3 regions of the Rhizobium sp. IY2 genome follow, and region 2 is predicted to be linked to each of the others. Evidence: riboswitches for the same ligand, from Rfam matches in the RefSeq annotation. Region 2 holds a riboswitch; each other region holds the start of a gene.

The links. Region 2 has a riboswitch for cobalamin ahead of ACMUVN_RS20910 (CbtB domain-containing protein). Riboswitches for the same ligand answer to the same signal wherever they lie in the genome.
Region 1: another riboswitch for cobalamin. It lies ahead of bluB (5,6-dimethylbenzimidazole synthase); the one in region 2 lies ahead of ACMUVN_RS20910 (CbtB domain-containing protein).
Region 3: another riboswitch for cobalamin. It lies ahead of nrdH (glutaredoxin-like protein NrdH); the one in region 2 lies ahead of ACMUVN_RS20910 (CbtB domain-containing protein).

The regions. Positions count from the first base shown of each region.
Region 1 is NZ_JBLKNU010000001.1:1,070,505-1,080,615, forward strand. It holds gene ACMUVN_RS05255 (3-deoxy-7-phosphoheptulonate synthase) at 1-406, opposite strand, end outside; gene ACMUVN_RS05260 (hypothetical protein) at 733-1,314, opposite strand; gene ACMUVN_RS05265 (methyl-accepting chemotaxis protein) at 1,375-3,249, opposite strand; gene ACMUVN_RS05270 (DHA2 family efflux MFS transporter permease subunit) at 3,481-4,884, opposite strand; cobalamin riboswitch at 5,081-5,269, shown strand; gene bluB (5,6-dimethylbenzimidazole synthase) at 5,310-5,999, shown strand; gene ACMUVN_RS05280 (DUF2865 domain-containing protein) at 6,003-7,094, opposite strand; gene ACMUVN_RS05285 (ribonuclease H family protein) at 7,433-7,969, shown strand; gene ACMUVN_RS05290 (NADP-dependent malic enzyme) at 8,036-10,111, opposite strand, start outside.
Region 2 is NZ_JBLKNU010000006.1:322,390-332,500, reverse strand. It holds gene ACMUVN_RS20930 (sensor histidine kinase) at 1-119, opposite strand, end outside; gene ACMUVN_RS20925 (sulfite oxidase-like oxidoreductase) at 419-1,081, shown strand; gene ACMUVN_RS20920 (hypothetical protein) at 1,066-1,698, opposite strand; gene ACMUVN_RS20915 (CbtA family protein) at 1,748-2,494, opposite strand; gene ACMUVN_RS20910 (CbtB domain-containing protein) at 2,608-2,817, opposite strand; adenosylcobalamin (AdoCbl) riboswitch at 2,831-2,973, opposite strand; gene ACMUVN_RS20905 (histidine phosphatase family protein) at 3,062-3,616, shown strand; gene ACMUVN_RS20900 (putative bifunctional diguanylate cyclase/phosphodiesterase) at 4,160-5,731, shown strand; partial or broken gene ACMUVN_RS20895 (inorganic phosphate transporter) at 5,741-5,962, opposite strand; gene ACMUVN_RS20890 (acetate/propionate family kinase) at 6,076-7,254, shown strand; gene ACMUVN_RS20885 (phosphoketolase) at 7,326-9,710, shown strand; gene ACMUVN_RS20880 (helix-turn-helix domain-containing protein) at 9,774-10,111, opposite strand, start outside.
Region 3 is NZ_JBLKNU010000023.1:17,502-27,612, reverse strand. It holds gene queE (7-carboxy-7-deazaguanine synthase QueE) at 1-126, shown strand, start outside; gene ACMUVN_RS32760 (adenylate/guanylate cyclase domain-containing protein) at 128-1,354, opposite strand; gene nrdF (class 1b ribonucleoside-diphosphate reductase subunit beta) at 1,456-2,430, opposite strand; gene nrdE (class 1b ribonucleoside-diphosphate reductase subunit alpha) at 2,604-4,808, opposite strand; gene nrdI (class Ib ribonucleoside-diphosphate reductase assembly flavoprotein NrdI) at 4,787-5,191, opposite strand; gene nrdH (glutaredoxin-like protein NrdH) at 5,205-5,426, opposite strand; cobalamin riboswitch at 5,707-5,933, opposite strand; gene ACMUVN_RS32735 (heavy metal translocating P-type ATPase) at 6,173-8,440, opposite strand; gene ACMUVN_RS32730 (MerR family transcriptional regulator) at 8,512-8,934, shown strand; gene ACMUVN_RS32725 (TIGR03862 family flavoprotein) at 9,004-10,111, shown strand, end outside.

The sequences.
Region 1 (10,111 bases), on a different contig from region 2:
TGGCATTGATATCGAGCAGCAGGCGTCGCGCAATCCTCAACCCTTCCTCGATGCGGTAGCTGCCGTCGAGGTGCGGGTCGTTTATCAGACCCTTCCAGCCGACGGTCGTACGGGGCTTTTCGAAATAGACGCGCATGACGATCTCGAGATCACCGGCAAAGCGCCGCCGCTGTTCCTCCAGCCGCGCGGCGTACTCCCTGGCGGCAACCGGGTCATGGATGGAGCAGGGGCCGATGACGGCGATCAGGCGATCATCCTCGCCCCGGAGAATCTTGTGGATGGCATCACGGTTGCTGGTCACGGTGTCGGTGACGGCAGCATCGCGGTGAATTTCCGCGAGGATATCGGCGGGTTTGGTGAGGGGCGTGATCTCGAGGATACGAAGATCATCAATGGCATCAGACACGGTATGGCTCCTGTTTGGTCATACCGTGCGGAACAAAAAAGCCGCCAGGTAGACTAGCGGCTGTTCGGGTTGTCGTCGCGTCGAATTCAGTTACGCATAGACCCGCATCCGCTGTGAGTAGCGGTACCAATAAAATCGCGAGGCGTTGATTGACGTGATCGACATGCGGCGTGTTTAGCGCCAAGGCCGCGCGTTGTCACGTAGATTTTTCTGCCTAAAACCTGCGTTCCTTGGGAGAGTAACTGGTCTTGCGGGAGCGACACGCACGGGAGGCAGGCAGCACGCCGCACTCGATCTCACTCGTGCGGCGTGCTGGGTCTTTGAGATTAGAGGGCGTCGACGTTCACGCCGACGGTGATGGCGCCGATCGGTGTTCCCTTGTCGTCTGAAATCGTCACGCTTGCCTGCGACTGCAGCGTCTGGGTCGATTCATCCTTTTCGATCTCATCGACGAAGACGGCATCCTTGCCGGCGCCGAAGGACTTCTGGAACTTGCCTTCGTCGCCCTGCCAGTAATCTGACGTGACGTCGCTCTGGCCGACATTCAGGCCCTTTGCATCCATGACGAAGATCTCGGTGATCTTGCCGCCGGAGGCCTCCTTCTTCGCCTGAAGGAATTTCGACAGCGCATTGTTGAGCACGCCGTCGATCATCGAGTGGTCGGAACCATCGACTTCGGCGCGCCACTTCTTGTCGAGGGCGTCGATATCGGCTGCACTCAGGTTGGCGTTGGCGGCGTCCTGCGCCTTGACAGCCTCGATGATCGCGGGGTCGTTCAGCCAGGGCGTTACGTCGCTCTTCACGTAGTCGAAGATCGGGGCAAGCTTCGCATCCTCAGCCATGGATACGTCCATGGGCACGGCAAATGCGGTGCAGGCCAAAAGAAATGCGGGCACGAGTTTCTTCATAACTGTTTCCTTCCTGATTATAGGTTGCTGAGAACTAAGGCTTATCGGACGAAGGCGGCGTCAGAACTCTTCCCAGGCACCGGGAGCGGCGGCAACGGCGGCATTGCCTGCATGACGCTGCACGTAGGCTCGGGGTTCGGGACGAGATTGGCGGGCGGGTTGAACGGGTTTGGTCTGGCTGGCCGCGGCCGCGCCGACGACGAATCTGCCGGCCGAGTCCTGCAGTTGGCGTCCCTGCGACAGCAGTTCCTGGCAGGCCGCATTGGTTTCCTCGACCATTGCTGCGTTCTGTTGCGTCGCCTGATCCATCTGGTTGATCGCGCCATTGATTTCCTGCAGACCGGTCGCCTGTTCGCGATAGGACTGGACGATGGAGGCGATACTGTCGCTGATGCGGTTGATCTGCTCCTCGATCTTCAGGAGAGCGTCGCCGGTTTCGTTCACCAGCCCGACGCCTGCGGCAACCTCTTGGCCGGACACATTGATCAGGTTCTTGATTTCTTTGGCGGCATTTGCCGACCGCTGGGCGAGTTCACGCACCTCCTGCGCGACAACCGCAAAACCCTTGCCGGCTTCGCCCGCACGCGCCGCCTCGACGCCGGCGTTCAGCGCCAGCAGGTTCGTCTGGAAGGCGATTTCGTCGATGACGCCGATAATGCGGCCGATCTGGCTCGACGAGGTCTGAATACGGTCCATCGCGCCGATGGCATCACGCACCACCGTCGCCGAGACGTGAGCGCTGCGCTTCGTCTCCTCGACCAGCTTCCCGGTATTTTCGGCGCGCTGCGACGATGTTCGGACGGTGGTGGTCATCTCATCCAATGCGGCAGCGGTCTGTTCCAATGATGCCGCCTGTTGCTCGGTCCGCTTGGCGAGTTGATCTGCGGAGGAGGCAAGCTCGCTCGAGCCGCCTTCAACCGCCACGGAGGCGGCCTTGATCTCCGTCAGTGCGGCGGCGACGGCCTCGACCATGTTGTTGAAATCCTGCCGCAACTTATCGAATTCCGGACCGAGATCGGCCAGGTGTACGGAGAAGTCGCCTGCGGCGAGCTTTTCCAATGCATTTGCGAGAGCGGTCATGACCAGCCGCTGCGTGTTGCTGGCCTCTTCCGTGAACAATGCGTTGCGCGCCCGTTCGGCATCGAGCGAAGCGCTCTGCTCGGCAGCGGCCTGCTCCCTTTCGACCTTCGCAATCGCCTCGTGGCGGAAAACTTCCAACGCACGCGCCAGGAAGCCGATCTCGTCGCCATTTTCCTTGTAGGTGACGGGAGAGGCCAGGTCGCCTTTCTGCAAGGCGCTGATCCGTTCGCTGATGATCCGGATGGGCCGGCCAACGAGGCTGCGCATGGCAAGAAGGAAGGCGATGACGGCCAAGGCGGTGATCGCGGACTGCGTGAGCAGCGAAACGAGAACCTTCTGCTTGACTTCAGAAGCGATTTTTTCGACGGACCAGTTGGTGACGATATAACCGGTGACCTTGCCTGACTTATCCAGCGGGAGGGGTGCGGTGATCGTCACCACGCCGGCAGATAACCCGCCGTCATTGATGGTCGTCTTTTCCGGCTTTGCACTCAGGCCCTTCGCCAGATCGGCCGCTGCGGGCAGACCGTTGATGCCGTCACGTGTCCAGGTGTCGACGGCGACAGCCTCCGCATTGAATGCGGCAAACTGCACGAGATCGAGCGAGGGATCGTCGCGGTAGAGCGAATAAGCCTCTCGAACGGCATTCGCCTTGCCCCATTTCACGCCGCCCGCCGCCAGAGAGGCAAACTGCTCCGCATCCTTGGACCAGTTCGCCTTGGCGCCGTCGATCAGCGCTCGGGTTTCGTACATCCATGTGTAGGTAGCAAAGGCGGAAATGCCGCACAGATTGACGGCCACGATAATCGCCGCCAGCTTGGCTGTCAGAGGCATCGTTTTCAAAAATTGGAACATTCCGCGGGGGCCTAGAATTGCGGCTCAGTCGGACATGTTCCCGACCGGCGTATCAATACGGGCATCCACGCTGACGGTCACATCACGAGCGCTCATGCCCATGTCCTGATAGCGACCCAAAACGCGCAAACGCAGTGTGTATTTGATGTGTGAATAAATCATAAAGTAGAAAGGGATGCCGGAGCACACGCGTGTGATTTCGCTATCACGCCCGCTGGTGATCTGCCGCGATCAGCTGTTTTCCGCGATCGCCTCTTCAGGCTCCGTCTGCCGGTGTTTGCGGCGGCGCGTCGTCAGTTCCGCGCCGGCATCGCGCGGCAGGCGCAGGAAGGTGATGCAGGCGAGCGCCGAAATCGCCGAGACGCTGAAGAAGGCGACGTGGAAATCCGAGACCAGCAGCCGGCCGCTATGGAAGCTGCTCGAAATTTCGAGGATGCCGCCGGCGATCGCCACACCCATTGCCATGGAGATACGCTGGGCAACGGCATTGATCGCGGTTGCCTGGCTGCTGTCGGCGGCGTCGACATCGCCGAAGGCCATGGCGTTGACGCCCGAGAAAGCCATGGAGCGGAACAGGCCGCCGATCAGCAGGCAGGCCATGATCAGGAACAGCGGGGTTTCGGCGGTGAACAGGCCGTTGATGCCGAGGAAGATCGCCGCCAGCAAGGTGGTGATTGATATGACGGTGCGGAAGCCGAAGGCATTGAAGGTGCGCGAGGCGGCGAATTTCGAGCCCATGGAGCCGAGTGCGCTGACGAAGGTGACCGAGCCCGACTGCAACGGCGTCAGGCCGAAGCCGAGCTGCAGCATCAGCGGCATCAGGAAGGGCAGCGCGCCGAGCCCCATGCGGAAATTCGAGGCGCCGAGGATCGCCGCCCGGAACATCGGGTAGCGGAACATCTTCGGATCGAGAAGCGGATAGGGCGCGCGGCGAGCATGCAGGAGGTAGAGGAGACCGGAAAGGATGCCGATCGCAACCGTGACATAACCGTAGATGACGGGCACGGCCGGCAGGCTGATCACCGAGACGCCGAAGACGAAGCCGGAGAAACCGAGGCCGCAGAGGAAGAAGCCCGGGAAATCCATCGGCCGCGGGCTGCGCGGCTCGACCGCCGGCAGGAAACGGGTGACGAGGATGATGCCGAGCACGCCGATCGGGACGTTGATCCAGAAGATCCAGTGCCAGGTGAGATAGGTGGTGAGGAAACCGCCGATCGGCGGCCCCAAGATCGGGCCGATCAAGGCGGGAATGGTGAGCCAGGCCATGGCGTCGACGAGTTCGTGGCGTGGCGTTCCCCGGACCAAAAGCAGGCGGCTGACCGGCGTCATCATCGAGCCGCCGGCGCCTTGGACCAGCCGTGAGATGACGAAGGCCGTGATCGAGTTGGAGAAAGCGCAGGCGACCGAGCCGATCATGAAGACGAAGATCGCCATGCGGAAGATGTTGCGCGCACCGAACCGATCGGACATCCAGCCGCTGATCGGGATGAAGATCGCCAGTGCCACGAGATAGCTGGTGACGGCGAGCTTCAGCGCGATCGGCGAGGTGCCGATATCGGCTGCGATCGCCGGCAGGCTGGTGGCGATCACGGTCGAATCCATCTGTTCCATGAACAGGGCGACCGCAAGGATCATGGGCGTGAGGCGGGGCACGGGCAACCGGGATGCTGCGAGGGACTGTATCGTCCATACGCCTTCGGTGGTGATAAGGCCATAGAAACTATGGATGAAGGAGCTTGTCGAGCCGCTTCAAACCGACGCGGGAGGGTGCGTGGCTCAACGTGGTTCCCGACTGCGACCTCGGGCCGGCTTGCCGTCGCCGCGCTTTCCTGAAATAGATGCGCCGTCAGGTGCCCGCCATCAACGCGGGAGAATCGGGAATCCGGTGCAAGGCCGGAACGTGCCCAACGCTGTAAGGCCGACGCTTGCCGCTTCATCTCGCCACTGGCTTCTCGCCGGGAAGGCTGCGGCAGACGGATGACGCCGAGTCAGAAGACCGGCCTGGCAAGATTGACCGATCCGCGCGGACGGCGGGCGGTTGCGTTGTTGGGGATTTGACGATGCGACCCTTTGATGAGGATGCCCTTTCGGCGGCGTCCGGTTTTTCCTTGGCCGAGCGCGAGGCCGTCTATCACGCGATCAAGACGCGGCGCGACGTTCGCAGCCAGTTCCTGCCCGACCCCTTGCCTGACGATGTCGTGGAGCGGCTGCTGACGGCCGCCCATCATGCGCCCTCCGTCGGCTTCATGCAGCCGTGGAATTTCATTCTGGTGAAAAGTGCCGCGGTCCGGGCGCGCGTCCAGGACGCCTTTGTGAAGGCCAATGAGGAGGCGGCGCTGATGTTTACCGGCGAGCGGCGGCAGGCATACCGCTCCCTCAAGCTCGAAGGCATCACCGAGGCACCGCTCGGCATATGCGTGACCTGCGACCCCACCCGCAGCGGCAGCGTGGTGCTGGGGCGCACCCACAATCCCAGGATGGATAGCTATTCCACAGTCTGCGCCATCCAGAATCTCTGGCTTGCGGCGCGGGCGGAAGGGGTCGGCATCGGCTGGGTCAGCATTTTTCGCGAAGGCGATCTGAAAAGCATTCTCGGCATACCCGAGCATATCGAGGTGGTCGCTTGGCTCTGTGCCGGTTTCGTCGATCGGCTTTATGACGAGCCGGAACTGTCCGTCAAAGGCTGGCGGCAGCGTCTGCCGCTCCAAGAGCTCGTCTTCCATGACGGGTGGGGACGCAACGACCCGTAGCAATCACTGCTGTTGAGGCTGCGGCCCCGGTGTTGCCGGATTGGCGAGGTCTATCGAGCCTTGATCACCGGCAAGGAATTGCGGGCCGACCTGGCGGACCTTGTTCTGCACGGGATCGTAGGGGCGCTCCGGGACGGATGGTTGCGGTGGGGCTGCGGCAGCATCCTTCGCCGTGGGATTGGTGCGGATGGTGGTGATCGAACCTTGTTGCGGCGGTTCGCTTGACGGCTGCTTGCCGCGCATCTCATCGTAGTAGGCGGTGAGATTGCAGGCGCAGGAGGACTTTTCCCCCGGCGTGCGGTTCTTGTAGGCAAAGGCGTTTTTCATGGCGCTGTAGGGCGTGCCCGTTGCGACCGAGATCATGTTCGAGGCTTCGGTGCTCGTCACGTCACGATAGAACAGCTCGGTCTCGATACCCGGGCACATCTTGGCGCACGTCTGGGCGTCGCGGCCGAAATCGACCGAAGTGGCGTTCGAGCTGATCGGGAAGAAGCCGCCGTCGCAGGTGCGCACGCACATGGTGCTGACCGGCGAGAGCATTTCGGCCCGCGGCAGGCCGTAGCGCGGATCGACCTCTTCACCGCCGCCGAGCGGAATGAAGGTATCGGTGCGCATCGCCTGCTCCTCGATGCTCGGGGCGGGGTCGGCGGCGTTGCGATCGCTCGGGGCATAGAAGTTTTCGCTGTTGCAGCCATTGAGATCGAGCGCGGCGATCAGTTCACGGCGTGTCCCATCATCGCCGCTCTGGCCGGCCAGCTCGTTACGGCGGTCCTGGAGATATTGGATATTGTCGATCATGCGGGCTTCGGACTGCGAGAGTTCACCGCAATAATCGGCATTCTCGCCGCCGATCACGACCATGCTGCCCGAGGTGCAGTCATTGTTGCGCAGCTCGTTGCGAACCTTGCGCAGCTCGAGGTTCTGCTCGGCCATGGCGCTGGCATATTGGCGCGCCTCCCGGCCGTTGCTATTGCCGATCGATCGCGGCAGATCGGCGAGACGGCCACGCAGGTCCTCGCAGACAGCGCTCGTCTGCGCGGCGGCGGGCGCTGCGAAGGCGAGGAGGAGGGCAAGAGACAATTTTCGGGGTTTCACGGCGTCGTCCGGGGTGAGCAAAAAGTCGATCGGTCGATTGCGGCCTCGATCGCCGCGCATTGTCTCTTAAGGCGTTTCTCTTAATGAGCTTGGAGAAAATCCTAGCGCATTTTCGCGATCTTATCCAGCAGACGCGGGTAATCTTCCGTAAGGGGAGGTCGGGGCAGATTCATTGTCCATGATCCACATTGCCCTACAGTTCTCGGTCGGGGCGGGCGCTGTTGCCGCCACCATCGTCAATGGTTGACACAACGCAGAGGTACAGTTCGAATGTCCGCTTCGGGGCGAGCAGGCAGTCGCAAATTGCGCTGGCGCAGCGAAGGCAAAAAGCGGAGAAAATGACGAGCATTTCCAACAAGCTTCACTTCCCTGCAACAACAGTCGGAATATCGGAAGGCCAACATGGCCTCCACCTCTTCGTTGACGGTTGCTACGAACCCGGCTCCGGGCATGGGGGCTGGGCTTTTGTCGCTTATCGCGATGCCGTGGAGATCGCCTCCGGCTTCGGCGGCGTCGAAGATTCCGCCAATAATTCGATGGAATTGGCCGCCGTCCTCAACGCGGCAATATGGTTCAATAGCCAAACAACAGGCGAACCTGCGACCATCTGGTCGGATTCCGTCTACGTCGTCAAAGGCTGCAACAGCCGGCGGCATATCTGGAAGAACAATGGCTGGAAGAAAAGCAGCCCGAATGGCAATGGCCGAAGCCGAACGATCGCCAATGCGGAACTCTGGAAAGCGGTTGACCTTCAGCTGTCCCAGAACGGTCTGGTGGCAATTGCCTGGTGCAAAGGCCATTTCGGCATCGCCGGCAACGAACGCGCGGATGCGCTTGCGGATAGAGGGCGCCTTTCGTTACAAGGCGCCCGATAGCTGTTTCATATCAACCGGTTGCAGATGCCCAGGACAAGCCTGAGCATGACGAAATGAGGAGCCGGCTTAGGCCGGCTGCGATGCTTCGACGACGGCGAGTGCCGCCATGTTGACGACGCCGCGGGAGGTGACCGAAGGGGCAAGGATGTGTGCGGGCAGGGCCGTGCCGAGCAGGATCGGTCCGACATGCAGGCCGTCGGTCATCGACTTGACGACACCAAGCGTGATGTTGGCGGCATCGAGGTTCGGGAAGACCAGGAGGTTCGCTTCGTCGTGCAAGGTCGTGTCCGGCATGACGCGCTTGCGCAACGCTTCGGTGATGGCGCTTTCGCCATGCATCTCGCCGTCGACTTCGAGATCGGGAGCGGCGTCGCGCACGAGCTGCAGAGCGCTGCGCATCTTCGTGGCGCTTTCGGATTCGCGCGAGCCGAAGTTGGAGTGCGAGACGAGGGCGGCGCGCGGGGTGATGCCGAAACGGCGGATTTCCTCGGCCGCCAGCACCGTCGCCTCGGCAACCTCCTCGGCGGTCGGATTGAAGGTGACATAGGTGTCGGTGAAGAAGGTGGCGCCGCGCTGCGAGATCATCAGACTGAGTGCGGAGAAATCACGGACATCCTTGCGCTTGCCGATGATCAGGCGGACGTCGCGCAGATGCTTCTCGTAACGGCCTTCGAGGCCGCAGATCAGCGCATCGGCCTCACCGCGCCGCAGCGCCAGCGCGCCGATGACGGTGGTGTTGGTGCGCACGATGGTGCGGGCGGCTTCGGGAATGACACCGCGACGGCCGACGAGCGAGAAATAGAGATCGACATATTCACGGAAGCGCGGATCGTCTTCCGGATTGATCACCTCGAAATCCTGCAGCGGGCGGATGCGCAGGCCATAGCGTTTGAGGCGCGTCTCGATGACCTGCGGGCGGCCGATCAGGATCGGTTCGGCGAGGCCTTCCTCGAGCAGCACCTGGGCGGCGCGCAGCACGCGTTCGTCCTCGCCTTCGGAGAAGATGACGCGCTTGCGCTCTGCAGCCTTGGCGGCGGTGAAGATCGGCTTCATGACGAAGCCGGAGCGGAAGACGAAGCGGTTCAGCTGGTCGAGATAGGCGTCGAAATCCTGGATCGGGCGACGCGCCACGCCGCTCTGTTCTGCTGCCTTGGCGACCGCAGGCGCGATGCGCAGGATGAGGCGCGGATCGAAGGGCGAGGGGATGAGGTAATCCGGACCGAAGACCGGGGTCTCACCGGAATAAGCACGGGCGGCGACGTCGGACGGCTCTTCCCGGGCAAGCGCGGCGATGGCGCGCACCGCCGCCATCTTCATTTCCTCATTGATCGTCTCGGCGCCGCAATCGAGCGCGCCGCGGAAGATATAGGGGAAGCAGAGGACGTTGTTGACCTGGTTGGCGAAATCCGAGCGGCCGGTGCAGATCATCGCATCGGGGCGGGCGGCGCGGGCGAGATCCGGCATGATCTCCGGCGTCGGGTTGGCGAGCGCCATGATCAGCGGCTTGTCGGCCATCTGCGCCAGCAGCTCCGGCTTCAGGACGCCGGCGGCGGACAGGCCGAGGAAGACGTCGGCGCCGCCGATATTTTCGGCCAGCGTGCGCGTGTCGCTCTTCTGGGCATAGACGGATTTCCATTCGTCCATCAGCTCGGTGCGGCCCTCGTAGACGAGGCCTTCGAGATCGTGGACCCAGATGTTTTCGCGCTTCGCCCCGAGAATGACAAGCAGGTTGAGGCAGGCAAGGGCGGCAGCACCCGCGCCGGAGGCGACGATTTTGATGTCGGCGATGTTCTTGCCGGCGAGTTCCAGCCCGTTCAGAATCGCGGCGGCGACGATGATCGCCGTGCCGTGCTGATCGTCGTGGAAGACTGGGATCTTCATCTTCTCGCGCAGGCGCCGCTCGACCTCGAAACATTCCGGTGCCTTGATATCTTCGAGGTTGATGCCGCCGAAGGTCGGTTCCAGCGAGGAGACGGTCGAGACCATCTGCTCGACGCTTGCTGCGTCGATCTCGATGTCGAAGACGTCGATGCCGGCGAATTTCTTGAAGAGTACGGCCTTGCCCTCCATAACCGGCTTGGAGGCGAGCGGGCCGATATTGCCGAGGCCGAGCACGGCGGTGCCGTTGGAGATGACGGCGAC
Region 2 (10,111 bases):
CTGAGCGCCGACACGGCAAGGCGCAGCGCCGTTCCTGCCTGCGCCGAGGCTTCCCCCATATAAGCGCGTGTCGCAATCGCGCTTCCATAAGTGAAGAAGGCGAAGATGATCAGCGGCACGACGAGCAACGCCGCTATCGCACGATACCTCGAAGACAGATCCGGCTCCTCCCCTTTCTGCCTCCACTCCCCAGCGAGGCATACCCGACGCCCTCAAGTCTAGCGCATCGGCCCGAAAATCGGAATCGATTTTCGGAAAGCACGATGCGTAGATTCAAAATGTTAGAGCGTCCTTTGTGCGTCCGAAAGGATGCACAAAGGACGCTCTAACAACCCTGGCAAGGTTTTCCAAGGGCCCGCCGAAACTTGACACTGAACGAACTCGGATATCCTATTGCCGCATCGCAAGGAAGCCCATCATGAGCGACGATCAGACACCCGCCGACAGCAAGCTCACCACATCCAAGCGCCGCTGGGCGGCCGAGGGCAAGTTCCTGACTGGCCGCATCAGCCGACCTGAAACCGAGCGTCTGCCGCCCGGCCAGCACCTCGTCAAGAACTGGCCGGTGCTCGATCTCGGCCAGCAGCCTGTTGTCTCGACGGATACGTGGCGGCTCGACGTGCGCGGCCTCGTCGAAACACCGCTCACCCTCACCTGGACCGCCTTCCAGGCGATCGAGCAGAGCACTGGGGTGAGCGATATCCACTGCGTCACCACATGGTCGCGCTACGACAACAAATGGAAGGGCGTCTCGACGCGTGATCTGCTCGACCTCGCCATGCCGAAGCCCGAAGCCGGTTACGTCATGCTGACCAGTTATGACGGCTATACCACCAACCTGCCGCTCGCTGATTTCGCCGCCGAGGACGCGATCCTTGCTACCGCCTGGGAAGGCCTGCCGCTGACGCCGGATCACGGCGGCCCGATGCGCCTGGTCGTGCCGCATCTTTATTTCTGGAAAAGCGCCAAATGGCTGCGCCGCATCGAGCTGATGCCCGACGACGAGGCTGGCTTCTGGGAAAAGAACGGCTACCATATCTACGGCGATCCATGGCGCGAGCAGCGCTATTCCGACGATTGAGCCTTCGGCCGCAGGAAGTGGCGAAGCCCAAAAAAACCAAGGCCGAACAATGCAGCGAGCCCGGTCAGCGACGCCATGCTGGCTGGATGAAGTGGCACCTTGCCCCAGTGTGGCTTGATGACATCGGCGGTGTTGAAGGCCTCGCCGCTGAACCGGCAGGTGACGAGCGCAAGGCCGCGCCGCGTCATGTCGGCGTCGACGGCGGAAATGATTTCATTCGCGGCAGCCCTCTCTTGCGGCATCTCGCGCATCGACAGCAAGACCGCCTTGGCCGCCGCGAGATAGGCATGGGCGCATTCGTTGAACGGGCTTTCCTCGTCCGTCACGCTGCCCGGCACCCGGCCCCAGAGACAATAGGAATACTGGATCTCGGCATAGTTCAGGACGCGGCGGAACGGCTCGTTGGTATCGACGGCACGGGAAGCAAGGTCGATGATCCCACTGCGATAGTCTGCAATCACCGCCATCTCGCCATGGGAAATTTCCGGAATATCCAGTCCGGTATGGCTGCCGCCGCCGCTAGGGCTATGGGCAAGAGCGCTTCCAGCAACCACACAAAAAAAGACGGCGGTGGCAAACGCCGTCGACACGAGTGGTATGGTTCTGCTGCTTGTCATGGCCGCCCGAAAAGTTCAGGGCGCCGGCAAGCGGCGCCCTTCGATGCGTTCAGTGAAATGCCGTTGCCGGCCGGCCGCGTTGCCCGTCCTTAACGGCAAGCCGCTTTTCCGCCAGCACTCCGAAGGCAAGGCCCAAGGTTGTCCAGAGGATCACATGCATGCCGAGCGAAGTCGTGCGGAACCGCCAGAGGACCATCGCCGAGAAGTTCTCCGGCACCTCGTTGATCGGCGGCAGCAGATAGAGCACGACGCCGATGAAGACGAGATAAGCGATTCCGGCGATGATCGCGCCATTCCAGAGACCGAAACGCCCCGCGAGGCGGCGCGACAGCGCCACCGCGGCAATCAGCGCGGCGAGCGAGACGACGATCATCAGGAAGAACAGTTCGGTCCTGACGCCGATCGTATCGGGATTGCCCACCGCCGGCGGGTTGGCCGGATACTTGATACCGGGAACGAGGACGATCGCCACGAAGGCGGCAATGGCGATGACGGCCGAGGTGCCGCGCGCCGAAAGGCTGCTGAAACGGCCGTGCACGAAAGCGAAGGCGAGAGCGAAGAGCCCGCCAACGGCAACGCTGTAGGCCATGACGCCGGTGAAAAGGCCGAGACCGGCCTGCGTGGCGCGGCTGACGATTTCAGGTTCGGCAGCTTCACCGGCCGCCTGGGCACTCGCCTCCTCGAAGGCGATCGCCGCATCGACCAGCGGCTCGCCGAAGATATGCGCAAAAGCGAAAACGAGGATGCCAGCAATCAGGCCCGCGAGCATGCCGCGAAGCAGAAGATTTCCAACCATGTCAGGAACTCCCCTAAAGCATGTCGCGCAAAAGTGTGCAGCGATTTTGCGATAACGACATGCGAAAACAAAGACCTAAAGTGAGGCGCGAATCTGAAAGATCGCGACGCGCTTTAGTGGCAGGGAAAGCCGAGGAGATGACGGCCGTCATGCACGAATTCGTGCACATACATCCCGTTGAACAGCGCCATCGCGCCTTCCTCGGTGCCGACAAAATAGAGAACGATGAGCATCAGCAGGCCACCGAAGATCGCCCATGGCAGGATCTCTCCCAGGGGGATCGGCGCCGGTGCCGCGACGGGCGCAAAAGTGGTGTCAGACATGTATTCCTCCGGGAATGACGCGTTCAGTCGAAAGAGTGCTTGTGCAGTAGGGTCTGACTTCCAGCGCGAAGAGCTTTCGACACGCTGGTCACAGTGGCGCGACCGCGCCGGATTTCCACCGGCTTCCAAACCCGCAACAGCACGGTTATATCTGCACGCCGAAGAGACTGTCAACGAAACTTCACAAGCCGGCCGAGGGCCGTCCTGCGCCGCTACAGCCGCACTCCGGGAGATCAGAACGACCGTGAATACGCGCCTCACCTGGATCTGCCACGGCGCGACGATGGCGAGCCGCAAGGCCCTGTTCCCGCTCGACGAACCGCTGGAAGGCAAGGCGGCGGAAGAAGCCGACAGGATGGCCGCCCTGCCCCGCGCCGATCGCGTTGCCACGAGCCCCGCTTTGCGCGCCCGCCAGACTGTTGACGCGCTCCGCCTCCAAGCCCGGATCGATCCGGCGCTTCGCGACTGCGACCATGGCCGCTGGGCCGGCAGATCGATCGCCGCGATAGAGGCGGAAGAGCCTGAGAACCTCATGGCCTGGATGAGCGATCCGGAAGCGGCCCCGCATGGCGGCGAGAGCCTTCTTGATTTGAGAACACGCGTCGCCGACTGGATGGAGAGCGAATCCGCCCTCGGCGGCCATGTGATCGCCGTCAGTCACGCAGCCGTCATCCGGGCGGCGGTCGCCCATGTGCTTCAGGCGCCGCTCTCCTCTTTCTGGCTGAGCGACATCGAGCCGCTCGCCGTCATTCGCATGACCAGCAATGGACGACGCTGGTCTCTGCGCTTCCAGCATTAGAGCGCCGTGCGTCCTTTCGGACGCACAAGGACGCTCGACACTTTCAATCCTCGCATCGCGCTGTCCGAAAATCGATTCCGATTTTCGGACCGATGCTTTAGCGAGTCCTGATCATATCCAGCCTTACACAAGCAAATCGCGTCATCTCTGTTGAACCCGGTTTCGCGGGGACTACTTCCTTATCCCAAGGAGATGGAAGAATGACATATGATTGGAGTGGGGAGCGCACGCGGCGCCTGCGTTTGATGCGTGTCGCCACAGTCACAGTTCTGGTCGGTCTCATCGTCAGCGTCCCGCTGCTGATCGTCACCGCCTGAAGCACGAAAAAGGGCGAGCGATGCCATGGCACGCTCGCCTTCGTTTTTTCCGCACCTGCCATTCTGCCAACCACGAAGAGGGCTCGCTCGGCGTTTTCCTCTGGCGCCAACGGTCCCTCGACGGCACATCAGGAGGCTGCCGCCTCCGATAATTCGCCTTCTGGTTTCAACGAACATTTCAGACTTTCGTGCTACTTCCGCGAAGGGTGGAGATGGAGAAGGCGCAGTGCCGGTATTTTTCCAGAGCAGGGCCGGAAGGCAATGTGTTTCGATCGTCGGGTTCGGGATTACTCTCTGGCTCCTCTGCACCCTGTTGCAGCTTGACGACAGCCTTGTCTACTTCATGACCGGTTTCGGCGAGTACGGCGCCGACAAGCTCGTTCTGGCGCTCGGCATCGCCGGCGCCATGAGCTTCATCTATTCGGTGCTGCGCATAGCCGACCTGCGCAAGGAAACGGAACTGCGCGCCACCGCCCAGGCAAAGGCCGATTGGACCGCAACCCACGACCATCTCACCAAACTGCCGAACCGCTACGCCTTCGAGCGCAAGATCCTCTCGCGGCCGATCAAGGACGATGAGGCCGAGATCGAGGAGTGGGATCGCAACGTCACTCTCTTCTCCGTCGACCTCGACGGCTTCAAGAAAGTCAACGATCTCGTGGGCCACAAGGGCGGCGACGTCCTGTTGATCGAGGTTGCCAGACGCATCTGTGCACTCGGCAATGCCGATTGCGTCTATCGCTTCGGCGGCGACGAATTCATCGTCGTCGCCTTCGCCCTGACGGCGCAGCGCGAGGAGCGTTTTGCCAAGCTGCTGATCCAGGCGGTCACCCGGCCGATCCATATCGATGGCTTTGCCGTCGAGGTCGGCGCCAGCGTCGGCTACGACCGCTGGGCCGAGGGAGCCGAACCACTGGAAGACGCCGCCCACCGTGCCGACCTCGCCATGTATGAGGCGAAATCACGCGGACCGAACCACTATTTCGTCTTCGAACCTTCGATGCAGGACAAGGTGACCGAACGCGCCGCACTGGAAACCAGGCTGCGCGCCGCGATCTCCAACAAGGCGATCAAACCCTTCTACCAGCCGCTGATCGATCTGAAGACCGGCCAGCTCTGCGGCTTCGAGGCGCTGGCGCGCTGGATCGGCGACGATGGCGTCAACATCCCGCCGCCTGTTTTCATCGGCATCGCCGAGGAAACCGGCATGATCACTGCATTGTTCGAGGATCTTCTCGCCCAGGCCTGCAGCGACGCACTCACCTGGCCGGAGCATGTGATGTTGTCTTTCAACGTCTCGCCGGTGCAGATGGAAGACAGGCTGCTGACCTCCCGCATCCTCAAGGTGCTTTCGGCAAGCCGGTTGCCGCCGCAGCGCCTGGAAGTGGAGATCACCGAAAACGCGCTGATCCAGGATCCCGCCATCGCCGCCGTCATTCTCGACGAACTGCATGCGGCCGGCATCCAGATCGCGCTCGACGATTTCGGCACCGGCTATTCGAGCCTCGCCCAGCTCGCCCGCTATCGTTTCGACAAGATCAAGATCGACAAAAGCTTCATCGCCACCTATCGCGACGACGAACGCCAGGAAAAGATCGTCCGCGCCATGCTCGGCCTCGGCCGGAGCCTCAACATCAAGACGACCGCGGAAGGCGTCGAGGAGCATGGGCAGCTCGCCTTCCTGCTGCAGCTCGGCTGCGACATCGGCCAGGGCTATCTCTTCGGCAAGGCGATGCCCGCCGCCGAGGCGGGCATCTTCATCAGCGATCGCAATGCCAGTCTGGCCTCGACGGCCTGACGGGACGTCTTAAAACACCTGGCGCAGGATCACGAAGGGCACGAAGGGCACGAAGGCGATCGCAATCGAGGCCGGCAGCGTCAGCACCCAGGCCATCAGCATGTCGCGCACGGTCGACCATTGCAGGCCGGAACCGTTCGCCGCCATGGTGCCGGCGACGCCTGACGACAGCACACGCGTGGTCGAGACCGGCAGGCCGAGATGATCGGCCGAAGCGATGGTGACCATCGCACGACTTCGGCTGCCGCGCGGCGGCAAAAACACGTGGAGGCCCGAATATTCCCTTTCCGTCAGGAGGCCCGACGCTAAGTTCAGCTATCGTCACGCCCGCGCGGAGTCTGAGAATGTCATCGACCGACCTCCTCCTGACCTTCAATGCCGGTTCCTCGACCGTCAAGATCGGCATTTTTACGATGGAGGGTGATGCGGCGCGACGCCTCGGCAAGGGCGTGATCGATTTCCGCGCCGAACCGCTCTCGCTCGGCCTGACCAGGGGATCGCAGACATTCGAGATGCCATTGAAGGCCGAAATGACGGAAGACCTGCACGGCGTTATCGACGAGACCTTGGCGCATCTCGCCGACCATTTCGACACGACCGCCACACGCGCCGCCGGCCACCGCGTCGTCCATGGCGGCGATCGCTTCACGAAGGTGATCGCCCTCGACGACGCAGCAATCGATGCGATCGATGCGCTGACCCCGCTTGCGCCCCTGCACCAGCCGCAGGCGCTGCGTTTCATCCGCGCGCTCCGGCATCTGAAGCCGCATCTCACCCAGACGGCCTCCTTCGACACCGCCTTCCATGCCACGCAGGACGATCTCGTTCGCCGCTTCGCCATTCCCCGTGCGCTGCATGACGAGGGCGTCAAGCGCTACGGCTTCCACGGCCTCTCCTATAAATTCATCGCCGGCGAGCTTGCCCGCAAGGCGCCGCGCGCGGCAAAGACCGTCGTCGCCCATCTCGGCAGCGGCGCCAGCCTCTGCGCGCTGGACGGCGGCGTCAGCCGCGATTGCAGCATGGGCTTTTCGACGCTCGACGGCATCCCGATGGCGACACGCCCAGGCCCGCTCGATCCCGGCGTCATCCTGCATCTGGCCGGAGAGAGAAAACAGTCCTTCGAGGCGATCGAAGACCTGCTCTATCACCGCTCCGGCCTGCTCGGCGTCTCCGGCATCAGCGCCGATACGCGCGATCTGCTGAAGGATGGACGGCCGGAGGCGCGTCAGGCGATCGACCTCTTTACGTTGCGCATCGCCGGCGAGATCGGCCGCATGGCGGCGACACTCGGCGGCCTTGACGCCATCGTCTTCACCGCCGGTATCGGCGAACATCAACCGGCGATCCGCGCCGGCGTTGCCAAGCGGCTGTCCTGGCTTGGCCTTGCGATCGACGAAAAGGCCAATGCCGCCAATGATTTCACGATCAGCACTGGGGAAAGCCGCATCGCCGCTCATGTCATCGCCACCGATGAGGAGCAGGTCATCGCCGACGAGGCGCTGACCCTTCTTCGTGGTGGATGATCCAGATCAATAACAGGCTGACGCCGGCCGATAGAATTGACGTTGAACACGTTTTCGAACGGGAGAAATCCATGGAAAAGCATGTCTCGACCGCCGCCCTGACCGATGCCGAACTCGCCCTGATCGACCGCTATTGGCGCGCCGCCAACTATCTCTCGGTCGGTCAGATCTATCTGCTCGCCAATCCGCTGCTGCGCGAGCCGCTGAAACCGGAGCACATCAAACCCCGCTTGCTCGGCCATTGGGGCACGACACCCGGCCTCAACTTCATCTATGCGCATCTGAACCGTCTCATCCGCGCTCGCGACCTCGATATCATCTACATGTGTGGCCCCGGCCATGGCGGGCCGGGCATGGTCGCCAACACCTATCTCGAAGGCATCTACAGTGAAATCTATCCCGATATTTCCGAGGATACGGAGGGCATGCGCAAGCTCTTCCGGCAATTCTCCTTTCCTGGCGGCATTCCGAGCCACGCCGCACCCGAAACACCGGGCTCGATCCACGAGGGCGGCGAGCTCGGCTACGCCCTCGTCCATGCCTATGGCGCCGCCTTCGACAATCCCGATCTGATCGTCGCCTGCGTCGTCGGCGACGGCGAGGCCGAAACCGGGCCGCTGGCGGCGAGCTGGCATTCCAACAAGTTTCTGAACCCAGCCCGCGATGGCGCCGTGCTGCCGATCCTGCATCTGAACGGCTACAAGATCGCCAATCCGACCATTCTTGGCCGCGCCAGTCACGAGGATTTGCAGAGCCTCTTTGAAGGCTATGGCTACGAGCCCTTCTTCGTCGAGGGTCACGAACCGCGCGACATGCACCAGCAGATGGCCGCAACCTTCGACAGGGTCTTCGATCGCATTCGCGAAATCCAGGAGGAAGCACGCAATGGCAAGGCGCCCGATATCTGCCCGCGCTGGCCGATGATCGTGCTGCGCAGCCCGAAGGGCTGGACAGGACCGAAGGAGGTTGACGGCAAGAAGGTCGAAGGCTTCTGGCGCTCCCACCAGGTGCCGGTCTCCAACTGCCGCGAGAATGACGGCCATCGCAAGATCCTCGAGGACTGGATGCGCGGCTATGATCCGGAAGACCTGTTCGGCGCCGACGGCCGGCTGAAACCGGAACTGCGGGCGCTGGCACCGGCCGGCGAACGCCGCATGGGCGCCAATCCGCACGCCAATGGCGGATTGCTGCGCAAGGAGCTCGATGTTCCCGATATCAGCGCCTATGCGGTCGAGATCGGCAAGCGCGGCAGCGCCATGGTGCAGTCGACGGAAATCCTCGGCCATTATCTGCGCGACACGATGAAGCGCAATGCGGAGGCCGCCAACTTCCGTATCTTCGGTCCTGACGAAACGGAATCAAACCGTCTCGGCAGCGTCTTCGAAGTCACCGACCGTGTCTGGATGGAGGATATCGAACCCTACGACATCCACCTCTCCCGCGACGGCCGTGTCATGGAGGTGCTGAGCGAACATCTCTGCCAGGGCTGGCTTGAAGGCTATCTGCTGACCGGCCGGCACGGCCTGTTCTCGTGCTACGAAGCCTTCATCCACATTATCGATTCCATGTTCAACCAGCACGCCAAATGGCTGAAGGTGACGCGCGAACTCGAATGGAGAAAGCCGATCTCGTCGCTCAACTACCTGCTGACCTCCCATGTCTGGCGCCAGGACCACAACGGCTTCAGCCACCAGGATCCCGGCTTCGTCGACCTCGTCGCCAACAAAAAGGCCGATATCGTCCGCATCTATTTGCCGCCGGATGCCAATACCCTGCTCTGGGTCGGCGACCATTGCCTGCGCACCTATGACCGCATCAACGTCATCGTCGCCGGCAAGCAGCCGGAGCCGCAATGGCTGTCGATGGACGAGGCGGTGAAACATTGCGAGGCCGGCATCGGCATCTGGCACTGGGCAAGCAACGAGGACGACACGATCCTGCCCGATCTCGTCATGGCCTGCGCCGGCGACGTGCCGACCATGGAGACGCTGGCCGCCGTCGATCTTCTGCGCAAGGCCATTCCCGAGCTGAAGATCCGCACCGTCAACGTCGTCGACCTCCTGGCGCTGCAATCCAGCGTTCAACATCCGCACGGCCTGACCGACGAGGCCTTCGACGCGATCTTCACATCAGACAAGCCTGTCATTTTTGCCTATCACGGCTATCCCTATCTCATTCACCGGCTGACCTATAAGCGCACCAACCACCGCAACATCCATGTCCGCGGCTTCATCGAGGAGGGCACGACGACGACGCCCTTCGATATGACCGTCCTCAACGAACTCGACCGCTTCCATCTCGCCATCGAAGCGATCGAGCGTGTACCCGGCCTGAAAGAAAAGGCAGGCGAAGCGCTCGCCGCCTTCCGCGGCAAACTTGCGGAGCATCACGCCTATGTCCGCGAATATGGCGAGGACATGCCGGAGGTGCGGAGCTGGACGTGGCCAGCGGCGTGAAGCGAAAACCAAACAGGACCGCGGCGAACCGGTCCGCAGAGATCATCCGTCGGGCGCAACGAGTCACGCGCCTTCAAGCCGACCCTTTTCCTTGATGCGCCAGACCCGCGGCGTTTCGCCGGTATATTTGAGAAAAAAACGCGAGAAATAGGCGGGATCGGCAAAGCCGAGCCGAAACCCGATCTCCTGGACGCTGCCAAGTGTGAAAACGAGCTGGCGTTTCGCCTCTTCGATGAGTTTGCCGGCGAGCAATTCATGGGGGGTGTTGCCGGTCATCGACCGGACGATACGGGTAAGATGCGTCGGCGAAACTCCAAGCTCCCTGGCGTAGAAGGACGCGGGCTTGTGCGATCGGAAATGGCGTTGAATGAGCTCGTTCAGCATTTCCAGCCGCCGCTCGT
Region 3 (10,111 bases), on a different contig from region 2:
GATATCGACGGCGTGATGGATCGCATGCACTGGCTTGTCGACAAGGTGACGGCCGACCAATGGTTTTCAGTCCGCGTGCTGCCTCAACTGCATGTGCTGCTTTGGGGAAACAAGCGAGGAGTCTGAGCTACCTGCCTTCTGGAAAGGCGAAGACATCGACAGGTTCGCCGAGCCCGCGCAGCGGGAAGGTGCCGAGACTGTCCATCTCCTCGGCGCAGCCCGCCATTTCGACGAAAGCCCGCGACAAGAGCACCGGACGCTTGACCTCCTTGGTCAGGCTTTCCAGCCGCGAGGCGACATTGACCGCCGGGCCGATGACGGTGAAATCCAGTCGCCGGCGTGAGCCGATATTGCCGTACATGACGTCGCCGACATGCACGCCGACGCCGTAGCGCAGCGGTTCGCGTCCATTGCGCGCATGCTGCTCGTTCAGCTGCGCCATCGCCTCCTGCCCTTCGCGGATCGCCTTCAGCAGATCGGTGCAGGCCGTTTCCTTGGTCAGCGGGAAGATTGCCAGCAATCCGTCGCCCATGAATTTCAGGATTTCTCCGTCATACCGCTCGATCGGATCCGACATGGCGTCGAAATAATCGTTGAGCAGATGGATGACGTCGTCGCGCGGCCAGAGATCGGAAATCGCCGTAAAGTCGCGCAGATCGCAGATCATGATCGCCGCGCCGACGGTCGCGCCGCTGCCGCGTGTCGTCACGCCCGACAGGATCTGCTCGCTCGCATGCGGTCCCACATAGGTCTGCAGCAGCGTGCGCGCCATGATGTTCTTCAGCCGGATTTCGCTGACGAGGGTCAGGGCCGGCAGCAGGTCGCGCAGGAAATCGATATGCTCGTTTTCGAAGCCGCCCGGGCGGCTGGTGGAAAATGTCGCGACGTGCCGTTTGCCGAACGTATGCTCGACCGGCCAGGCGATATACTCCGTGAGGCCGTCGTCGCGCAGTTCCTGGTAGAATGAATCCTCCTCGCCGTCGGCTGTGTCTTCCAGCTGTTTGCGCACCTCCTCGGCACCCTGATGGATCGCATTGACGGGGCTCTTCAGGAACTCCGGCGTATTTTCGACGCCATAGGCGAAAGTGTTGATCTTCGCCTCCGCCAGACCCTCTTTCCAAAGGATGCGGGCGCCAATCCATTGCGGATGGTTCGTCCTGAAATGCAACGTCGCGCGCGCCACCGGCACCCCTGATGCCAAAAGCTTCTCGCACATCTCAACCAGGATATTGTCGATGAACCGCTCGCCGCGCGTCTCGTTCACCAGCCAGTCGAGGATCCGTCTCCTGCGGATCGGCCAGACGCCATCATCCGCTTCGACGGTAGTCCCGGCCTTGTCCAAAAGAGACGACATCAAAAACTCCTGCTGCGCCATATCGGTGAGTACTGAATTTGGTTTCAGCTGAATGTGGGCGATAGGGAAGCAAATGATAAGGGGGAAGCGGCGATCAAGCCTCAGAAATCCCAGTCCTCGTCCTCGGTCGCCACTGCCTTGCCGATGACATAGGAGGAGCCGGAGCCGGAGAAGAAGTCGTGGTTCTCGTCGGCATTCGGCGAAAGTGCCGACAGGATCGCCGGGTTGACCTTGCAGGTCTCGGCCGGGAAAAGCGCCTCGTAGCCGAGGTTCATCAGCGCCTTGTTGGCATTGTAATGCAGGAACTTCTTGACGTCCTCGGTCAGCCCGACGCCGTCATAGAGCGCTTCGGTATATCTGGCCTCGTTATCGTAGAGTTCGAGCAGCAGATCGAAGGCAAAATCCTTGATCTCCTGCCTTCTCTCCTCACCGAGCCGCTCCAGCCCGCGCTGGAACTTGTAGCCGATATAATAGCCATGCACCGCCTCGTCGCGAATGATCAGCCGGATCATGTCGGCCGTGTTGGTGAGCTTGGCGCGGCTCGACCAGTACATCGGCAGGTAGAAGCCGGAATAGAATAGGAAGCTTTCGAGGAAGACGCTCGCGACCTTCTTCTTCAGCGGATCGCCGGAGCCGTACTGCTCCATGATCAGCGCCGATTTCCGCTGCAGAAATTCGTTTTCCTCCGACCAGCGATAGGCATCATCGACGTCAGGCGTCGAGCACAGCGTCGAGAAGATCGAGGAATAGGAGCGCGCATGCACCGCCTCCATGAAGGAGACGTTGGAAAGCACCGCCTCCTCATGCGGCGTCGCCGCATCTTCCATCAGCCTGACCGAGCCGACGCCGTTCTGGATCGTGTCGAGCAGCGTCAAGCCGGTGAAGACGCGGATGGTCAGCTGCTGCTCGGCCGGCGTCAGCGTCGCCCAGGAAGGAATATCGTTCGAAAGCGGCACCTTCTCCGGCAGCCAGAAATTGCCGGTGAGCCGGTTCCAGACTTCGAGATCCTTGTCGTCCTCGATGCGGTTCCAGTTGACGGCGCGCACGCGGCTGATCGGCTTTACGGCGATGTTCATGGTGATTATGTCCTCAATAGATCTGATGGCGCTCGGAGCCCCCTCACCCTGCCCTCTCCCCGAGGGGAGAGGGGATGTCGCGCCTGCCGCAGATGTCTTCTCCCCATCGGGGAGAAGGTGCCGGCAGGCGGATGAGGGGGCCATTTGCTCAAAGGCTCGCGGCCGAAATCAACTCACAGCGTACAAGACACGCAGCCCTGCACCTCGGTGCCGGACAGCGCCATCTGGCGGAGGCGGATGTAGTAGATTGTCTTGATGCCCTTCTTCCAGGCATGGATCTGCGCCTTGTTGATATCGCGCGTCGTCGCGGTGTCGCGGAAGAACAAGGTCAGCGACAGCCCCTGGTCGACATGCTGGGTTGCCGCCGCATAGGTATCGATGATCTTCTCCGGCCCGATCTCGTATGCATCCTGGTAGTAATCGAGATTGTCGTTGGTCATGAACGGTGCCGGATAATAGACGCGGCCGATCTTGCCTTCCTTGCGGATCTCGATCTTCGAGACGATCGGATGGATCGAGGAGGTCGAGTGGTTGATGTAGGAGATCGAGCCCGTCGGCGGCACCGCCTGCAGGTTCTGGTTATAGAGGCCGGAGGCCATCACCGCCGTCTTCAACGCGGCCCAGTCTTCCCTTGTCGGAATGTGGATGCCCGCCGTCTCGAACAGCGCCCTCACCTTCTCCGTCGCCGGCTCCCAGAGCTGCTCGGTATATTTGTCGAAATAGTCGCCGGAGGCATATTTCGAATTCTCGAAGCCCTTGAAGCTCGTGCCGCGTTCGACCGCCAAGAGGTTCGAGGCGCGGATCGCGTGATAGGTCACCGTATAGAAATAGATATTGGTGAAATCGACACCTTCCTCCGAGCCGTAGAAGATGCGTTCGCGGGCGAGATAGCCGTGCAGGTTCATCTGGCCGAGGCCGATCGCATGGCTCTCGTCATTGCCCTTCTCGATCGAGGGGACCGAGGAGATGTGGCTCATGTCGGAAACGGCCGTCAGCGCCCGGATCGAGGTCTCGATCGTCTTGCCGAAATCGGCCGAATCCATGGCCGCCGCAATGTTCAGCGAGCCGAGATTGCAGGAAATGTCCTTGCCGAGATATTTGTAGGAGAGGTCATCGTTATAGTCGCTGGCCTCGCTCACCTGCAGGATTTCCGAGCAGAGGTTGCTCATCGAGATGCGTCCGGCGATCGGGTTGGCCCGGTTCACCGTGTCCTCGAACGTGATATAGGGGTAGCCGCTCTCGAACTGGATTTCGGCAAGCACCTGGAAGAATTCGCGCGCCTTGATCTTCTTCTTCGAAATGCGGGCATCCGCCACCATCTCGCGATACTTTTCCGTCACCGAAATCTCGGTGAAAGGCACGCCATAGACGCGTTCCACGTCATAGGGCGAGAACAGGTACATGTCCTCGTTGTTCTTGGCGAGCTCGAAGGTGATGTCGGGCACGACGACGCCGAGCGACAGCGTCTTGATGCGGATTTTCTCGTCGGCATTTTCACGCTTGGTATCGAGGAAACGCATGATATCGGGGTGATGGGCGTTGAGATAGACCGCACCCGCGCCCTGCCGCGCCCCGAGCTGGTTGGCATAGGAGAAGCTGTCTTCGAGCAGCTTCATCACCGGGATGATGCCCGACGACTGGTTCTCGATCTGCTTGATCGGCGCGCCGGCCTCGCGGATATTGGTCAGCGACAGCGCCACGCCGCCGCCGCGCTTCGACAATTGCAGCGCCGAATTGATCGACCGGCCGATCGATTCCATATTGTCCTCGACGCGCAGCAGGAAGCAGGAAACCAGCTCTCCGCGCTGCTTCTTGCCGGCATTGAGGAAGGTCGGCGTCGCCGGCTGGAAACGGCCGGAAATGATCTCGTCCACCATGTCGCGGGCAAGGCCCTCGTCGCCGCGCGCAAGCGCCAGCGCCACCATGCAGATGCGGTCCTCGTAGCGCTCGAGATAGCGCTTTCCGTCGAAGGTCTTCAGCGTATAGCTGGTGTAATATTTGAAGGCGCCGAGGAAGGTCGGGAAACGGAATTTCCTGGCATAGGCCTGGTCGAACAGGTCTCGCACGAAATTGAAGGAATACTGGTCGAGAACCTCCTGCTCGTAATAACCCTCGGTCACGAGGTAATCGAGCTTTTCCCTCAGATTGTGAAAGAACACCGTGTTCTGGTTCACATGCTGCAGGAAATACTGCTTGGCCGCCAAACGATCCTTGTCGAGCTGGATCCGCCCATCCTCGTCATAGAGGTTCAGCATGGCGTTCAGCGCGTGATAGTCGAGCGTTTCCGCCGCTTTCAAAGGGCGTTCGCCGGCGGGATGAGCAAAAGTGTTATGCGGTTTTGCGCCCGCATCCCGCGTCAGAGTTGTTCCCGTGTCCAAAATCGTTCCATCCCGTGTTTGACGTTGGCGACGTCGTCTTCCGTGCCCATGAGCTCGAACCTGTAGAGATACGGCACCAGGCATTTCCGCGAGACCACGTCGCCGGCGAGCCCGTATGTCTCGCCGAAATTGCTGTTGCCCGCGGCGATCACGCCGCGGATGTGTCCTCGGTTTTCCGCATCGTTCAAGAAACGGATCACCTGCTTGGGAACGGCACCCTTGCCGCCGTCGCCGCTATAAGTCGGCACAACAAGCACGAAGGGTTCGTGGATATGGAACGCGTCAACGCCACCGGTCGGAATGCGCGCCGCGCGCAGTCCGAGCTTGGCGACAAACCGATGGGTATTTTCGGATCGGCTGGAATAATAGACGATCAACCCCACCGCTTGTCCTCACTCAGGAGAGCGCGCTGATCATGTCGGGGCGGAAGCCCGCCCAGTGCTGCTCGCCGGCGATGACGACAGGCGCCTGCATGTAGCCGAGGCTGCGGACCCGATCGAGCGCTTCGGCATCCTGCGAGATATCGACGATGTCATAATCGACACCCAGACGGTCGAGGGCGCGGTAGGTGGCAGTGCACTGGACGCAGGCAGGCTTGCTGTAGACGGTAATGGTCATAGTATTCCTCGTGACGACGCGATTGGGACGCAGGACATCGATCGGAAATCTCTCGATATCCGTCGAAAAGGCTCTGTATTTTGCAGCTATGCGGCTCGTTCAGCCGCCGGGCGCGACGTGCCCTTTATATTGCGCGGGTGGCGGCCTGAATTGAGATACTGACATGACTTCACCCCGAAGTGGCTCAATGCGAAGGTTTCAGGGGCGGAGGTTCGGGCCTGCGCAACGCGATGCGGAGATCCCCGCAGCCATGCAAACGCGACCTTCCGGACACCCCGCCCGTGGACGTTTTGTTCGAGGCAGGTCTCCTGGCTCACGGGTCAAAGCACCCTGCCCCAGCCTTCCCAAGGCCTCATGCCTCAGTGACCTGAAATCGGACAGTTGCTCTCCGCTCACAGTTGCGGGGGCAGCTCCGGCGTTGTTGCGCCGTCATGGCGAAACGCACCGTATTCCCGTCTTAGCCATCGCTCCCTACGAATCGATGGAACCTCGAACACTAGATATAGTACGCCAATCCAAATTCGCGTCAACGGATGGTTTGTGCATTGCGTTACGACAGGTTTGAAATCGCTACATTCCTGTGAAGAACATGGATAACCAAAGCTTAAAGACAGCAGGCTGTGGAGAAGCCCCACGAGGGGAGCCGACCTATGACCGGTCCAAAGATTTCGGTTCGAGATCAGGCCCGAATCGTCGATGGGACATCCCGCCGGTGACGGGCGCCGGAGGATGAAGTCGGGGAATGCTTATATCTTTATCCGAAGCAGCCGCAGCGCGTTGATCGTCACCAGCACGGTGGCACCGGTATCGGCGAGGATCGCCGGCCAGAGCCCGGTAATGCCCATGATCGTCGTCACCAGGAACACCGCCTTCAGCCCCAGCGCGATGCTGATGTTCTGCAGGATGTTGCCCATCGTGCGTTTGGAAAGTTCGATCATCCGCGCCACGTCGCCGACGCGTCCGTGCAGCACGGCGGCATCCGCGGTCTCCAGTGCCACATCGGTGCCGCCGCCCATGGCGATGCCGATATCGGCAGCGGCCAGCGCCGGAGCATCGTTGATGCCGTCGCCGACCTTGGCGACGATCAAGCCCTGGCGCTTCAATTCGCCGACGACACGCTGCTTGTCCTCAGGCATCATCTCCCCGAGCCAGTCGATGCCGAGCATGCCGGCCACGGCTGCCGCCGTCCGCTTGTTGTCGCCCGTCAGCATCATCGCCTTGACGCCTGCCGATTTGAGGCTAGCGAGCCCGGCCTCGGCATCCTCGCGCGGCTCGTCGCGCATGGCGATCAGGCCGGCCGCGATACCGTTGACAAGCAGCACCGATACGCTCTTGCCCTCGTCGTTGAGCGCCGTGATGCGTGCATCCTGCTCCGCGCTGAGCGCCCCGAGCGCACGGGCAGCCGGCGGCGACAACAGGTCCAGCGTCTCGCCGCCGACCTTGCCGCTGACACCCTTGCCCGGCAGCGCTTCCAGCTCAAAGGCTGGCGGCACGGGAACGCCGTCCGCCTTGGCGCGGTTGAGGATAGCCAGGGCCAAGGGATGGCTGGATCCCTGCTCCAGCACCGCCGCGCGCGACAACACCTGCGCCTCCTTCAATCCGAAGGAAATGATGTCGGTCACCTGTGGCCTGCCCTCGGTCAGCGTGCCTGTCTTGTCGAAGGCGACCATCGTCACCTTGCCGAGCGTTTCCAGCACCGCGCCGCCCTTCATCAGCAGCCCGCGCCGCGCCCCCGCCGAAAGCGCAGCGGCGATTGCCGCCGGCGTCGAGATGACAAGCGCGCAGGGGCAGCCGATCAGCAGGATGGCGAGACCCTTATAGATCCATTCGCCCCACGACCCGCCGAACAGCAGCGGCGGAACGATGGCAACCAATGCTGCGACCACGACCACGCCGGGCGTGTAATAGCGCGAGAAGCGGTCGATGAAACGCTCGGTCGGCGCCTTCGATTCCTGCGCCTCCTCCACCAGCTTGACGACTCGGGCGATGGTATTGTCGGCCGCCGCCGCCGTGACGCGAACCCGGAGCAGCACATCGCCATTCACCGTGCCGGCAAAAACAACGGCATCGACACCCTTGCGCACCGGCGTGCTCTCACCCGTCACCGGCGCCTCGTCGATCGCACTCTCGCCGGAAACAATGATGCCGTCCGCCGAGATCCGGTCCCCCGGACGCACCATGATGACGGCGCCGACGGCAAGGCTTTCCGCCGGCACTTCCCGCGTCTGGCCATTGTCTTCGAGCAGCGCATTCTTCGGCACCAGGGCCGCCAGCGACTGGATGCTTTGGCGCGCCTTGCCCGCCGCCACCCCTTCCAGCAGCTCGCCGACGAGGAACAGGAACACGACGGTTGCCGCCTCCTCGCCGGCATTGATGATGACGGCGCCAACGGCGGCGATGGTCATCAGCATCTCGATCGAAAACGGTGTTCCCGAGAAAGCGGCCATGACGGCGCGCCGTGCAATCGGCACCAGGCCGACCAGCACGGCGACGATGAAGGCGTAAGAACCAATCGCCGGCACCAGATGGCCGACGGCATAGGCGGCAACGAGTGCGACACCCGAAAGGATGGTCAGCCGGCCCTTCCGGCTCTGCCACCAGGGACCGGCCATCGGCGCATGGTCGTGCCCGTGCAGGCCCTCGATTTCCTTCGCGCCATGATCGTGCGAGTGGTCATGACTTACATGATCATGGCCGTCATGGTCATGGTCATGGTCATGGCCCGCGTGATCACCATGGTCATGCTGATGGTCGTGACGATGCCGCGCACCGTTTTCCTGCGCGGGTGCCGCGCTTCCGGCAAGCGGCGCGACGGAATAGCCGAGCCCTGTCACCTTCTTCTCGATCGCCTTGAGATCGCTGCTGCCGTCATGCCGGACGGTCATCGTGCCCGCCATCACCGAAACGGAAACATCGGCGACACCCGCCACGCGTCTGACCGCGGTATCGATCTTGGTTGCGCAGGCGGCGCAATCCATGCCGCCGACCCGGTATCGTGTCTCGCTCTCAGCCATGATCCGCTTCCTTGTCAAACAGAAGCATCCCTCCTACATCCTCTAGCGACTAGAGGTGCAAGAGGAAAATCATGAAAAAGATCACGATCGGCGAAGCCGCGCGCCAAAGCGGCGTCAAGGTGCCGACAGTGCGTTACTATGAAAGCATTGGCCTGCTCGCCGCCCCGAGCCGCAGCGAGGGCAACCAGCGCTCCTTCGAACCGGCCGATGTCAGCCGCCTCGCCTTCATCCGCCACGCCCGCGAACTCGGCTTCGAGATCGAGGCGATCCGCACGCTGCTCACCCTGCAGGATGATCCGCACCAGTCCTGCGCCTCGGCCGACGCCATCGCCAAGGCCCGCCTCATCGAGGTCGAGCAGCGCATCCGCAGCCTGAAGGCGCTGAAGGCCGAGCTGGAAACCATGGTGGAAGGCTGCGGCCACGGCCGCGTCGATCAATGCCGCGTCATCGAGGTTCTCGCCGACCACGGCCAGTGCACGCATCCGCACCACTGATCTCAGCCCTTGCAGGCGATCCGCGCCCGCGCCAAAACTCAATGCAGACAGAATCGGGCGAAGACCTCTATGAACCAGAAGCGGATTGCCATCATCGGCGGCGGCCCGGCGGGTCTCGCGGCTGCCGAACTGCTTTCCCGTTCCGGTCATGCGGTGACGGTCTACGACGCCATGCCGACCTTCGCCCGCAAGTTCCTGCTGGCCGGCAAATCCGGTCTCAACATCACCCATTCCGAGGATTATGCCCGTTTCGCCACGCGTTTCGGCCCCGCCTCCGTCCATCTACGCGCCGCCCTTGATGCCTTTACCCCAGATGATATCAGGGATTGGGCCGCAGGCCTCGGGACCGAGACCTTCGTCGGCTCATCCGGCCGGGTTTTCCCGAAGGTGATGAAGGCCTCGCCTTTGCTGCGCGCCTGGCTCAGGCGGCTGGAAGCACAGGGCGTCACGCTGCGCACGCGCCATCGCTGGATCGGTTTTGCTGAAGACGGCTATGTCTTCGAAACGCCCGAAGGGCGCAGCATCATCCGTTGTGACGCAGCCCTGCTGGCGCTCGGTGGCGCAAGCTGGCCGCGCCTCGGCTCCGATGCAAGCTGGCTACCCTTGTTATCGGCAAGGGGCGTTGAGATCGAGGCTTTCAAACCCGCCAATTGCGGCTTCGTCGTCGACTGGAGCAAAAACTTCGGCGAGCGTTTCGCCGGCGAGCCGGTGAAATCGGTCACCGCAACCTCCGAGGCCGGCACCCTTCCCGGCGAATTCGTCATCACCGGAAGCGGCATCGAGGGCAGCCTGATCTATGCCCATACCGCCAGCCTCCGCGACCAACTGCTGAACCATGGCAGCGCCGTCCTGACGCTCGATCTCGCACCCGGCCGCACCATCGAAAGGCTGCGCCACGATCTTGCGCGGCAGGACCCCAAATCCAGCTTTTCAAACCGCCTGCGCAAGAGCGCCGGCCTCGACGGCGTCAAGGCCGCGCTGCTGCGCGAATTCGCGCCCGAGCGCGACCGGACAGATCCCGAACGCCTGGCCGGCCTGATCAAGGCCCTGCCGGTGCCGGTGATCGAAACCCGCCCGATCGCCGAAGCGATCTCCTCGGCCGGCGGCATCTGTTGGAGCGGCATCGACGAAGGCTACATGTTGAAGGCGCTGCCGGGCACCTTCGTCGCCGGCGAAA